DNA from 2 places in the Streptomyces sp. NBC_01237 genome. Region 2 is predicted to be linked to the other one. Evidence: riboswitches for the same ligand, from Rfam matches in the RefSeq annotation. Region 2 holds a riboswitch; the other holds the start of a gene.
The links. Region 2 has a riboswitch for cobalamin ahead of OG251_RS26985 (ribonucleoside-diphosphate reductase subunit alpha). Riboswitches for the same ligand answer to the same signal wherever they lie in the genome.
Positions count from the first base shown of each region.

Region 1 (5,931 bases), 4.1 Mb from region 2:
GGGGTCGCCGCTGTACAGCTCGGGGGTGAGGCGGACCTTGGTGCCCGCCTTGAGGGTCCCGTGGCTCACCCGTTCCAGTCTGCGGACGACGGTGTCCGGGGCATGCGGTGCCTGTTCGGTCACCGGCCCGACGACGGCGTGCACACCGGGTCCCACCAGCCCGTACGTGCCGGGCCGGAGCGCGGCGAACGAGCGGGTCAGGGTGACCTGCCCGGCCGCCGTGGCATGCACGGTGACTCTGCGGTCGGCGGGGAGGGGACGTCCGGACGGCACCTTGAGGGCGGCGTCGCTGGCGTACCGGCCGGCCGCGACCGCTGCCGCGCCGGCGCCGAGGATCGTGGTGACGGCCGCTGCCGTCGCTGTTGCCGGGCGCACGGCTTCAGTGTCGTGGCGTGCGGTGCGCGGTGCCAGCGGACGGGGGCCGTCCGGTGCCGGGCCCGCACCGGGAGGGCCACGGGGATCAGCCGGGCCGGCCGGGCTGGCCGTACCCCTTCAGGGCGTCGGTGACCTCGCGCAGCTGGGCCGGGGAGAGCAGGGTCGGGCGGTGGCCCGGTACGGAACTCGCGGTGAGCCAGAGCCTGCACAGCCATTCGAGCTGGGCGGTGCGGTCGTACGCCTCGTCGAGGGTGCCGCCGTAGGTGACGGTGCCGTGGTTCTGGAGGAGGCAGCCGGTGCGGTCGCGCAGGGCGGTGAGCATGTTGTCGGCCAGCTCCGGCGTTCCGTAGCGCGCGTACGCGGCCGTCCGGACGGGACCGCCCAGCAGGGCGGCCGCGTAGTGCACCGGGGGAACCTCGGTGACCAGGGTGGAGACGGCGGTGGCGTGCACCGCGTGGGTGTGCACGACGGCGGCGGCGGAAGTGTTGCGGTACACCGCCAGATGGAGGGGAAGTTCGCTGGTCGGGGCCAGCTCGCCGAGGATCTGGCGCCCTTCGAGGTCGACACCGACCGCGTCCTTTGGCCGGAGCCGGTCGTAGGGCACCCCGCTGGGGGTGACCAGAACGGTCCCGCCGACGCGTGCCGAGACATTGCCCGACGTACCCACGACCAGGCCGTCCGCGGCGGACCGGCGGGCCGTGTCGACCACGCTCCGCCATGCCTGTTCGATCGCGTCCCGGGACCGGTCGCTCACGCTCGTGCGGGTATCGCTCATGCGGGGATCCTAGGGCGGCGTCCCGGCGGCGGGGACCCCCCGCGAACCCGGGTGACCGGAATCTCTTACGAGTGACAGATCCGCGGCCCAAAATCTTCGCCAAGCGGCGGCAAAGGGCAGTCCTCGCACCGCCTCAGGGGCGTGGCCACGCCCCTCGCGTACACAAGCGGAGGGAGCCCAATCCGTTTGGGGTCACCACAGCGCCCCGCCTAGTTCATCTTCCGTTCACTCAGGTTGCCTACGGTCCACGAGCCACTGACGTCGAACGATTGCCTGGGTAAATGGAACACATCACGCTGCTGCTCGCGATTGTGATCGTGACAGCTCTCGTGTTCGATTTCACGAACGGTTTCCACGACACCGCCAACGCGATGGCCACCACCATCTCGACCGGCGCCCTGAAGCCCAAGACAGCGGTGGCCATGTCCGCCGTTCTCAACCTGATCGGCGCGTTCCTGTCGGTGGAGGTCGCCAAGACGATCTCCGGCGGGATCGTCAACGAGGACGGCCTCAGAACCGAGGTCATCTTCGCGGCGCTCGTCGGCGCCATCCTGTGGAATCTGCTGACCTGGCTGGTCGGCCTGCCCTCCAGTTCCTCCCACGCCCTGTTCGGCGGCCTCATCGGCGCCGCCGTCATGTCGGCGGGCTGGTCCTCGATCAACGGCGGCACCGTCGTCACCAAGGTGCTGCTGCCCGCGATCGCCGCCCCGCTCGTCGCCGGTCTCGCCGCCCTGCTGGCCACCAGGCTGACGTACCGTCTCAGCCGCAAGGTCACCGACGAGACGCAGCTGAAGTCGACCGCCAAGGGCTACCGGGCCGGCCAGATCGCCTCGGCCGGTCTCGTCTCGCTCGCCCACGGCACCAACGACGCGCAGAAGACGATGGGCATCATCACCCTGGCCCTGGTCACCGGTGGCGTCCTGTCCCCCGGTTCCAACCCGCCGGTCTGGGTCATCGTCTCCGCGGGTGTCGCCATCGCCCTGGGTACCTACCTCGGCGGCTGGCGCATCATCCGCACCATGGGCAGCGGCCTGACCGACCTCAAGCCGCCGCAGGGCTTCGCCGCCCAGACCAGTGCGGCCACGGTCATCCTGGCCTCCTCGCACCTCGGTTTCTCGCTCTCCACCACCCAGTCCTGCTCCGGCGCCGTGATGGGCGCGGGCCTCGGCCGTCAGGGGGGCGTGGTCCGCTGGTCCACCGCCACCCGGATGTTCGTCGCCTGGGGCCTGACCCTGCCGGCCGCGGGCCTGGTCGGCGCGGGCGCGGAGTTCCTGACCAAGCAGGGCGGCTGGGGCGTCGCGGTCGTCGCCGTCCTGCTCGTCGCGGGCTCCGGTGCCATCTGGCTGCTGTCGCGCCGCAAGCCGGTCGACCACACCAACGTCACCGGCGGCGGTGCGCAGGACGAGCCCGCGGGAGTCGTCACCACGGCCATGGCCGCCGTCAGCCCGCCGCCCATCGGCACCACGGCCACGGACCTCAAGACCACCATCTCGGCTCCGGCCGGAACGCCCGCCGACCCGGCGCGGCCGGCCACGGTGTAAGGACAGATCCCCATGAACATCGACTGGGCAGCTCTCGCCTCCGTCTTCGGTGTCAGCCTCGTGGTCACCGTGGCGCTGGTCGGCCTCTTCACGCTCGGCATCGTCGGCCTCTCCAAGCAGGCGTCGGCGCAGACCTCGACGGCTCGGGCCGGCGGCTCCGGCGGCGCGTTCACGCCGCTCCGCGCCGGTGCGTACCTCTGCTTCGCGCTGTGCGTGGCGGCGGTCGCGTACGGGATCTACCTGATCGTCGCCTGACCCGCACCACCGCTCCTCCGTCGGGCCGGACACACCCTGTGTGTCCGGCCCGATGTGCGTCTGGGCACACTGCGGCCCCGCAGGTCAACGGCAAGTTGACGGGCGTTCTCACAGCGTGGTGGACTGCCGGAGCCGTTTACGGCGACAGCAGAGGAAGCCGGTGCGAATCCGGCGCGGTCCCGCCACTGTCACCGGGGAGCAGTCCCCCACATCGGAAGTCACGGTCCGCCGACGCGGTCTGGAAGGCCGGGGGAACTGCGGATCCGGAAGCCAGGAGACTCTCGTCGCCGGTCACGTCGAACCAGGGCGCGGACCCTGAGTGAGGACATACGCCATGCCTGGCCGCCGTGCGCCGGAACCTGTGTCGCCCCCTGCGAGAACCTCCCGCTCCGCGGTCGGCTGAGCCGTGCGTGCCGACCGCATCTTCGCGTACGGCGCCACGGCCGGACTGATCGCCGACCGCCTGCTCGGTGACCCCCGCCGGGGGCATCCCGTCGCCGGGTTCGGCCGGGCCGCGGCGGCGGCCGAGCGTCTGCTGTGGCGCGACCACCGCGGGCGGGGTGCCCTGCACACCGTCGTCTGCGCCGGAGGCGCCGCGGGAGCCGCCGTGCTGGCCTCGCGTGCCGTACGGGGCCGCCCCGCCGCGGCCGTCGCGCTGACCGCCGCCACCACCTGGTCCGTGATCGGTGGTACGTCGCTGGGCCGTGAGGCGCGCGCCGTCGCGGGTGCGCTCGCCGCCGGGGACATCGACGTGGCCCGCGAACGGCTGCCCCATCTGTGCGGGCGCGACCCGCACTCCCTCGACGGACCGCAGATCGCCCGCGCCGTGGTCGAGTCCGTCGCCGAGAACACCTCGGACGCCGTCGTCGGCGCCCTCGTCTGGGGCGCCCTGGGCGGGGTCCCCGGACTCGTCGCCTTCCGGGCCGTCAACACCCTGGACGCCATGGTCGGCCACAAGTCGCCCCGCTACCGGCGCTACGGCTGGGCCTCGGCCCGCCTGGACGACCTGGCGGGATGGCCCGGAGCCCGGCTGACGGCCGCGCTGGCCGTGGTGGCCGGGGGACGTCCGGGCGAAGCCGTACGGGCGTGGCGTGCGGACGCGGGCAGCCATCCGAGCCCCAACGCGGGCCCGGTGGAGGCCGCGTTCGCGGGAGCGCTCGGCGTACGGCTCGGCGGGACCCTGGCGTACGCCGGGCGCGTCGAGCACCGGCCCGTGCTCAACGGGGCGGCCGGCCGGGCGGTGGAGAGCGCCGACATCGAACGCGCGGTGCGACTGTCGCGCCGGGTGAGTGCGCTGGCCCTCGGCGTGTGCGTGGCGGGCCGGCTGATCGCGGGACGGAGAGGGATATGAGCGGCGGACTGCTGGTCGCCGGGACCACATCGGACGCGGGCAAGAGCGTCGTCACGGCCGGGATCTGCCGGTGGCTGGTCCGCCGCGGGGTGAAGGTCGCGCCGTTCAAGGCGCAGAACATGTCGCTCAACTCGTTCGTGACCCGTGAGGGCGCGGAGATCGGCCGTGCCCAGGCGATGCAGGCCCAGGCCGCCCGGGTCGAGCCGTCCGCGCTGATGAACCCGGTGCTGCTCAAGCCCGGCAGCGACCGTTCCAGTCAGGTCGTCCTGATGGGGAAACCGGTCGGTGAGATGAGCGCCCGCGGCTACCACGGAGGCCGGCAGGAGGCGCTCCTCGGGACGGTCGTGGACTGTCTGGAGCAGCTCCGGAGCACCTATGACGCCGTGATCTGCGAGGGGGCGGGCAGTCCCGCCGAGATCAATCTGCGGCGCACCGACATCGTGAACATGGGCATCGCGCGGGCCGCGCGCTTCCCCGTGCTGGTGGTCGGCGACATCGACCGCGGGGGCGTCTTCGCCTCGTTCTTCGGCACGACGGCGCTGCTGAGCGCCGAGGACCAGTCGCTGGTCGCCGGCTACCTCGTCAACAAGTTCCGCGGCGATGTCTCGCTGCTGGAGCCGGGCCTGGACATGCTGTACGGGCTGACCGGGCGGCGTACGTACGGGGTGCTGCCCTTCGCGCACGGCCTGGGCATCGACGAGGAGGACGGTCTGCGCGTCTCGTTGCGCGGTGCCGTACGGGAGTCGGTCGTCGCACCGCCGCACGGCGAGGACGTGCTGCGGGTCGCCGTGTGTGCCGTACCGCTGATGTCGAACTTCACCGATGTGGACGCGCTGGCCGCCGAACCGGGTGTGGTGGTGCGGTTCGTGGACCGGGCCGAGGAACTGGCCGACGCGGACCTGGTGATCGTGCCCGGCACGCGCGGGACGGTGAAGGCGCTGGCCTGGCTGCGGGAGCGGGGACTCGCCGACGCGCTCGTACGGCGGGCGGCCGAGGGCCGGCCGGTGCTCGGCATCTGCGGCGGGTTCCAGGTGCTCGGTGAACGGATCGAGGACGAGGTGGAGTCGCGGGCCGGACAGGTCGACGGGCTGGGGCTGCTGCCGGTGCGGATCCGGTTCGAGCGGGCCAAGACGCTCGCCCGGCCGGTCGGTTCGGCGCTCGGGGAACCGGTGGAGGGGTACGAGATCCATCACGGGGTCGCCGATGTGCGGGGCGGCGAGCCGTTCCTGGACGGGTGCCGGGTGGGCGCGGTGTGGGGGACGCACTGGCACGGGTCGCTGGAGAGCGACGCGTTCCGGCGGCGGTTCCTGGAGGAGGTCGCGCGGGCGGCGGGGCGGCGGTTCGTGCCCGCGCCGGACACGAGTTTCGGGGCGCTGCGGGAGGAGCAGTTGGACCGGCTCGGGGATCTGGTGGAGGAGCACGCGGATACGGATGGGCTGTGGCGGTTGATCGAGGGTGGGGCGCCGGGGGGGGTGCCGTTCATCGCTCCGGGTGCGCCGTCGGTGGGGGCGGGGGGTGGTGCGGTGTCCTTGGGCGGTGGTGCGCCTGCGGCGGGCTTGTCTCCCCGCCCCGCCCCTTCCCGAAACCGGGGCTCCGCCCCGGACCCCGGTCCTCAATCGCCGGACGGGCTTGAT
Region 1 is NZ_CP108508.1:1,950,700-1,956,630, forward strand. Features, by position in the region: gene OG251_RS08665 (alpha/beta hydrolase) at 1-375, opposite strand, end outside; gene OG251_RS08670 (class II aldolase/adducin family protein) at 461-1,150, opposite strand; gene OG251_RS08675 (inorganic phosphate transporter) at 1,432-2,691, shown strand; gene OG251_RS08680 (hypothetical protein) at 2,704-2,946, shown strand; cobalamin riboswitch at 3,057-3,248, shown strand; gene OG251_RS08685 (cobalamin biosynthesis protein) at 3,353-4,297, shown strand; gene OG251_RS08690 (cobyric acid synthase) at 4,294-5,931, shown strand, end outside.
Region 1: another riboswitch for cobalamin. It lies ahead of OG251_RS08685 (cobalamin biosynthesis protein); the one in region 2 lies ahead of OG251_RS26985 (ribonucleoside-diphosphate reductase subunit alpha).

Region 2 (5,931 bases):
ATGATGCGCTCGGAGATCCGCGTCGACAGGGCCCGCGCCTCGGGGGAGTCGAAGGGCAGCCGGAGCTGGAAGAAGACGTCCTGGAGGCCCATCGCGCCCAGGCCCACCGGGCGCCAGCGGGCGTTGGAGCGCCCGGCCTGCTCGGTCGGGTAGAAGTTGATGTCGACGACCCGGTCCAGGAAGGTCACGGCGGTGCGCACGGTGGCGTCCAGCCGCTCCCAGTCGATGGACCCGTCCACGACGAACGACCCCAGGTTGACCGAGCCGAGGTTGCAGACGGCCGTCTCGCCGTCGTCGGTGACTTCGAGGATCTCGGTGCACAGGTTCGACGAGTGGACCACGCGGCCCGGCTCGGCGGTCTGGTTGGCGGTCCGGTTGGAGGCGTCCTTGAACGTCATCCAGCCCTGGCCGGTCTGCGCGAGCGTACGCATCATCCGGCCGTACAGGTCACGCGCGGGCATCGTCTTGCGGGCCAGCCCCGACGCCTCCGCCGCACGGTAGGCCGCGTCGAACTCGTCGCCCCACAGGTCCACCAGCTCGGGCACATCGGCGGGCGAGAACAGCGACCACTGCCCGTCCGTGTCGACCCGGCGCATGAACTCGTCCGGGATCCAGTGCGCCAGGTTGAGGTTGTGCGTACGCCGCTGGTCCTCACCCGTGTTGTCGCGCAGCTCCAGGAACTCCTCGATGTCCGCGTGCCAGGTCTCCAGGTAGACGGCGGCGGCGCCCTTGCGGCGGCCCCCCTGGTTGACCGCGGCGACCGAGGCGTCGAGCGTCTTCAGGAACGGCACGATGCCGTTGGAGTGCCCGTTGGTGCCCCGGATCAGCGAACCGCGGGCGCGGATACGGGAGTACGAGAGGCCGATGCCGCCCGCGTGCTTGGAGAGCCGCGCCACCTGGTGGTAGCGGTCGTAGATCGAGTCCAGCTCGTCCTTGGGCGAGTCCAGCAGATAGCAGGAGGACATCTGCGGGTGCCGGGTGCCGGAGTTGAAGAGCGTGGGGGAGGAGGGCAGGTAGTCCAGCCGGCTCATCAGGCCGTACAGCGCCGCGACCTCGTCCAGCGCGCGCACGCTCTCGTCCTCGGCCAGACCGGCCGCGACCCGCAGCATGAAGTGCTGCGGCGTCTCGATGACCTGGCGGGTGTGCGGGTGGCGCAGCAGATAGCGGCTGTGCAGCGTCCGCAGCCCGAAGTAGCCGAAGCGGTCGTCCGCGCCGTCGGCCAGCGACCGCTCGACCAGCGCGTCGAGCGCGGCGGCGTGCAGCGTCACGAAGGCGGCCGTACGGTCGGCGATCAGGCCCTCGCGGTGCCCCACGGCGACCGAGGCGGAGAACGACACCGCGCCCTGTCCGGCGGCCTCGTCGGCGATGGAACGGGTCAGCAGCCGGGCGGCGAGCCGGGAGTACGCGGGGTCCTCGGAGATCAGGCCCGCGGCCGCCTCGGTGGCCAGCGAACGCAGCTCGGCCTCGTCCGACCGGGCGTTGCGGCCGCGCAGCGCGGCGGCGGCGACCCGTCCGGGATCGGTGTCGGGCAGATCGACGGTGAGGTCGGTCAGGGTCCGCAGGAGTGCGGTCCCCGGCGCGTCGGTCGTGGCTTCCGTCGCCTCGGCGGCTACGGCGGAGGCTGAAACCGGATCGGCTGGCGCGATGGTCACTGGGCTTTCCCTCGCTCGGCTGGGGGCCGGCGGAGAGCGGGGGCAGCCGGGCAGCGCGAAGCCCGGAGCGGGGCAGCACTGCGTACGGCGTCCACCGGCCCATCCGCGAGGCCCGGACGTCTTGGCGTCCGGTTCGGTCGAGCCGGACGCGCTGTCGACAGGTCGTCGGACTTCGGGTGTGCAAAAGCACACTGAATACACCGTTGCGGGACAGTTCCGGATTCGCACCGGATTCCCCTGCGACGACAGCGAGCACGAGCATACATGTGGGGGCCGCCCGATGAGGCAGCCCCCACATCTTGTGTCGCGAGGCGTGTTGGGCCCTGACGGAGCGTCGGCCGGAGGGCCGGCGGGGGCAGGCCGGGAAGGGGCTTCCAGCCGCGCCGGGAGGGCCGTACGGGGCCGTTCGGGCCGCTCCCGAGCCGTTGGTCCGGGGGACCGGAAAGCGTGCGGGCCGCCGCGCCTCCAGGGGAGACGTGACGGCCCGCACCGTGCCGCCGCGGGGGTCAGTGACCGCCCGGCGCACCCACCGTCGCGGGCGGCAGCTTCGCCTGGACGCCCGCGTCGCCGACGTCCGCCGTGTAGTCGGCGGGGGAGGTCTCGTCGATCCCCGCCGGGGCCTTCAGCGCGTTCAGGACGAGGGTCAGGACGATCACGACGACGACGTTCAGCACGAACGCCGTCAGCCCGATGTAGCCGATCTCACCGATGCCCGGGATCTCCTTCGAGGACCCGCCGAAGTGCTTCTGCGTGGGACTGGCCACGCCGTACGCGGCGACCGTCCCGTACACCATGCCGACCGCCCAGCCCGCGATCAGCGCCCAGCGGTGGAACCACCGGGTGAACAGACCGCCGACCAGGGCCGGCATCGTCTGGAGGATCCAGATGCCGCCCAGCAGCTGGAAATTGATGGCGACCGTCTTGTCCATGGTCAGGACGAAGGCCAGCGCCCCGACCTTGACCAGCAGCGAGACCAGCTTGGAGACCTTCGTCTCCTGCGCGGGTGTCGCGTCGGGCTTCAGGAAGTCCTTGTAGATGTTGCGGGTGAAGAGGTTGGCCGCGGCGATGGACATGATCGCCGCGGGCACCAGCGCGCCGATGCCGATGGCGGCGAAGGCCACGCCCGCGAACCAGTCCGGGAACATGTTCTCGAACAGCTGCGGGATGGCCAGCTGACCGTTGTCCACCTTGACCCCGGCGGCGATGGCCATGAAGCCGAGCAGCGCCAGCAGGCCCAGCATCAGCGAGTACAGCGGCAGGATGGTGGTGTTGCGCCGGATCACCTCACGGCTGCGGCTGGAGAGCGTCGCCGTGATCGAGTGCGGGTACATGAAGAGCGCCAGCGCCGAGCCCAGGGCCAGGGTGGCGTATCCCCATTGGCCCATGTCGCCGGGGACCAGGGCGCCGCGCGGCTGGCCGGTCGCCGGGTTCTTCTGCGCGAACGCCTCGCCCGCCTTGGCGAAGATGTCGTCGAACCCGCCCAGCTTGATCGGGATGTAGATGATCGCCACCGCGATGACCAGGTAGATCAGGCCGTCCTTGACGAACGCGATCAGTGCGGGCGCGCGCAGCCCGGACGAGTAGGTGTACGCGGCGAGCACCGCGAAGGCGATGAGCAGCGGCAGGTCCTTGATGAACCAGTGCGTGGTCTCCCCGCCGCCCACGCCCATGACGTCCAGTACCGCCTGGATGCCGACGAGCTGGAGCGCGATGTACGGCATCGTGGCGAGGATGCCGGTGACGGCGACCGCCAGCGAGAGCCCCTTCGAGCCGAAACGGCCGCGGACGAAGTCCGAGGTGGTGACGTAGCCGTGCTTGTGCGACACCGACCACAGGCGCGGCAGGAAGGTGAAGATCAGCGGGTAGACGAGGATCGTGTACGGAACCGCGAAGAAGCCCGCCGCGCCCGCCGCGTAGATCGCCGCCGGGACGGCGACGAAGGTGTAGGCCGTGTAGAGGTCGCCGCCCAGCAGGAACCAGGTGACCCAGGTGCCGAAGGACCGGCCGCCCAGGCCCCATTCGTCCAGGCTCGCCTCGTTCTCGGCCCTGCGCCAGCGGGCGGCCATGAAACCGATGACCGTGACGGCCAGGAAGAAGAAGATGAAGACGCCGAGCGCGACGCCGTTCACGCCGTCCTTCATGCGGAAGCACCCCCCTTGCGGGCGCGCTGGTCACGCTGCCACAGCTTGTACGCGACCATCGTCAGCGCGGTCGAGATGAGCACCCAGAGCATTTGGTACCAGTAGAAGAACGGGATGCCGATGAACGTCGGCTCGACCTTCGCGTACGAACCCACCCAGAGCATCGCCACGAACGGCGCGACGAGGCAGAGCGCGATCACCCCTCTCATGGGGGTGACCGTGGGTGGTTTCGCCTCGGTGTCTTCTGGCATGTGGTGACTCCGTCCCCTCGCTGACCGCCGGTGGCCATGGGCAGGAGATCCGGGCGAGCCGGTCGGCCGGCGTCACCCCCTGTCCGCATTGGCGTCCGGCAACGGTGATGTATCGGAGGGAGTCACGTACGCGGGCGCGGTCCGGTTCATCCGTCACGGGGTCCGGTTCATCCGGGAGGGTGAGGTGATCCGGCTCCCGCGCGGCGGGCCCGGCTCGTGCGTGGCGGGTCCGGCTCGTGCGTGGCGGGTCCGGTCCGCGCCGGGGGCCGGACCATCCGTGGGATCCGGATCGTCCGTGGCGGGCCAGGTTCAGACCCAGCCTCGGCGTACGGCCTCCGCGCCGGCCTGGAAGCGGCTGCGCGCCTCCAGCCGGGCCGTCAGTTCCGCGTTCATCCGGCGTACGGTGCGCAGGGAGACGCCCAGGCGCCGGGCCGCGGTGGCGTCGGTGTGCCCCTTCGCCAGCAGGGACAGCAGTTCGTCCTCCTGCGGGGTGAGGCCGTGGGGGCCGCGCGGAGGGATCCGGCCGAGCGGGGTGGCGGCGGCCCAGTACTCCTCGAACAGCAGATGGGCCACGGCGACGGCACCGCGGCTGCGCAGTTCGAGCGCGCCCGCGCGGGGGTCGTCCGGATCCAGGGGGACGAGGGCCACCTCGCGGTCGACCACGACCATGATGAGGGGCAGCGCCGGAAGGGTACGGCTCTCGGCGCCGAGTTCACCGAGCCAGTTCACATAGCGCAGCGTGCCCGGGTCGTTGCGGAAGCTGTCCTGGTAGATGCTGCGCACCCGGACCCCGCGCTCCAGCGCCTGCCGGTCGAGCGGTTTGCTGGCCGCCAGGGTGTCCGGGGCCTGGGCGCCGCCGGGCAGCAGCGACAGGCATTCGGTCCGCGCCAGCTCGGCCAGCTCCGTGAGGCGTTCACGCACCTCGTCCAGCCCCTCCAGCCGCTTGATGACGTCGTAGCCGCGGGCGGCGGGCCGGTCCTGGTGCGCGGCGAGGGCGGACACGGCATCGCGCACCAGCTCCAGGCTCCGCTGCTGGCGGGCGAGTTCGGCCTCCCGGCGGGAGAGCAGGAACGGCAGGCTGGCCGCCGGGTCGAGGGCGCGGAAGACGGGCGGTTCCTCGTCCGGGCCCTGCACGCCGTCCCGGTCCAGCAGGCAGAGCTCGGCGAGACGGTCGAGGGCGTCGCGCACTTCGGTCTCCGGCCAGCCCAGGCGCAGGACGATCTCATCGAGTGTCAGTTCCGGTCTCTCCAGGACGAGGCGGTAGACGAATTCCGTCCGCGCGTCCATCCCCAGTACCTGAAACATCACGTACTCCCCCCACAGGCGTGGCTCTCGCGACCCCCCGCAGACGCCGGCGCCGACGCCGGACGTCCCGCGGATACCGGGCGTGAGCTTAGATCCACAGCCTGTGCAGGTATAGACCAAGTCCAGAGGCTGGATGCGGGCGCGACGGCGAAGCCGCGCGCCGGCGGCGCCCCGCGCGGGCCGTTCCGGGCGCGGCGGACACCGTTCCGCCGCTGGCCTGAAGGTGCCTGGCCGCTCCCTGCCAGCGCGGCATCGCCGCAGGTGCGTGCCGGTGCCCCGGCGTACGCCCGCTGGCAGCGGGCTGCCCCGCAACTCCCTGCCAGGCCGAAAACATGGCCCTCGCGGCGGCCGGGGCGACATGCTCGGCGCCGTCCCCGACATTCACGTGCTGTTATCGAGAAGGAGCCCCCTCATGCGTGCGTTCCGCGCCATGACGCTTCGCCTGTCCGTCGCCTGCGCCGCGGTGACCGTGTCCGCGATCGCGCTCACCTCCGGGCGGCTGAACGGCTTCTCCTGGGGGTGACGCCCGGAACCCGCCCCCTCCATGTACCTCGTGACCGCCCTGCTGGTCCGCGCCGGGCC
Region 2 is NZ_CP108508.1:6,025,095-6,031,025, forward strand. Features, by position in the region: gene OG251_RS26985 (ribonucleoside-diphosphate reductase subunit alpha) at 1-1,652, opposite strand, end outside; cobalamin riboswitch at 1,792-1,914, opposite strand; gene mctP (monocarboxylate uptake permease MctP) at 2,159-3,793, opposite strand; gene OG251_RS26995 (DUF3311 domain-containing protein) at 3,790-4,044, opposite strand; gene OG251_RS27000 (helix-turn-helix transcriptional regulator) at 4,354-5,349, opposite strand; gene OG251_RS27005 (hypothetical protein) at 5,894-5,931, shown strand, end outside.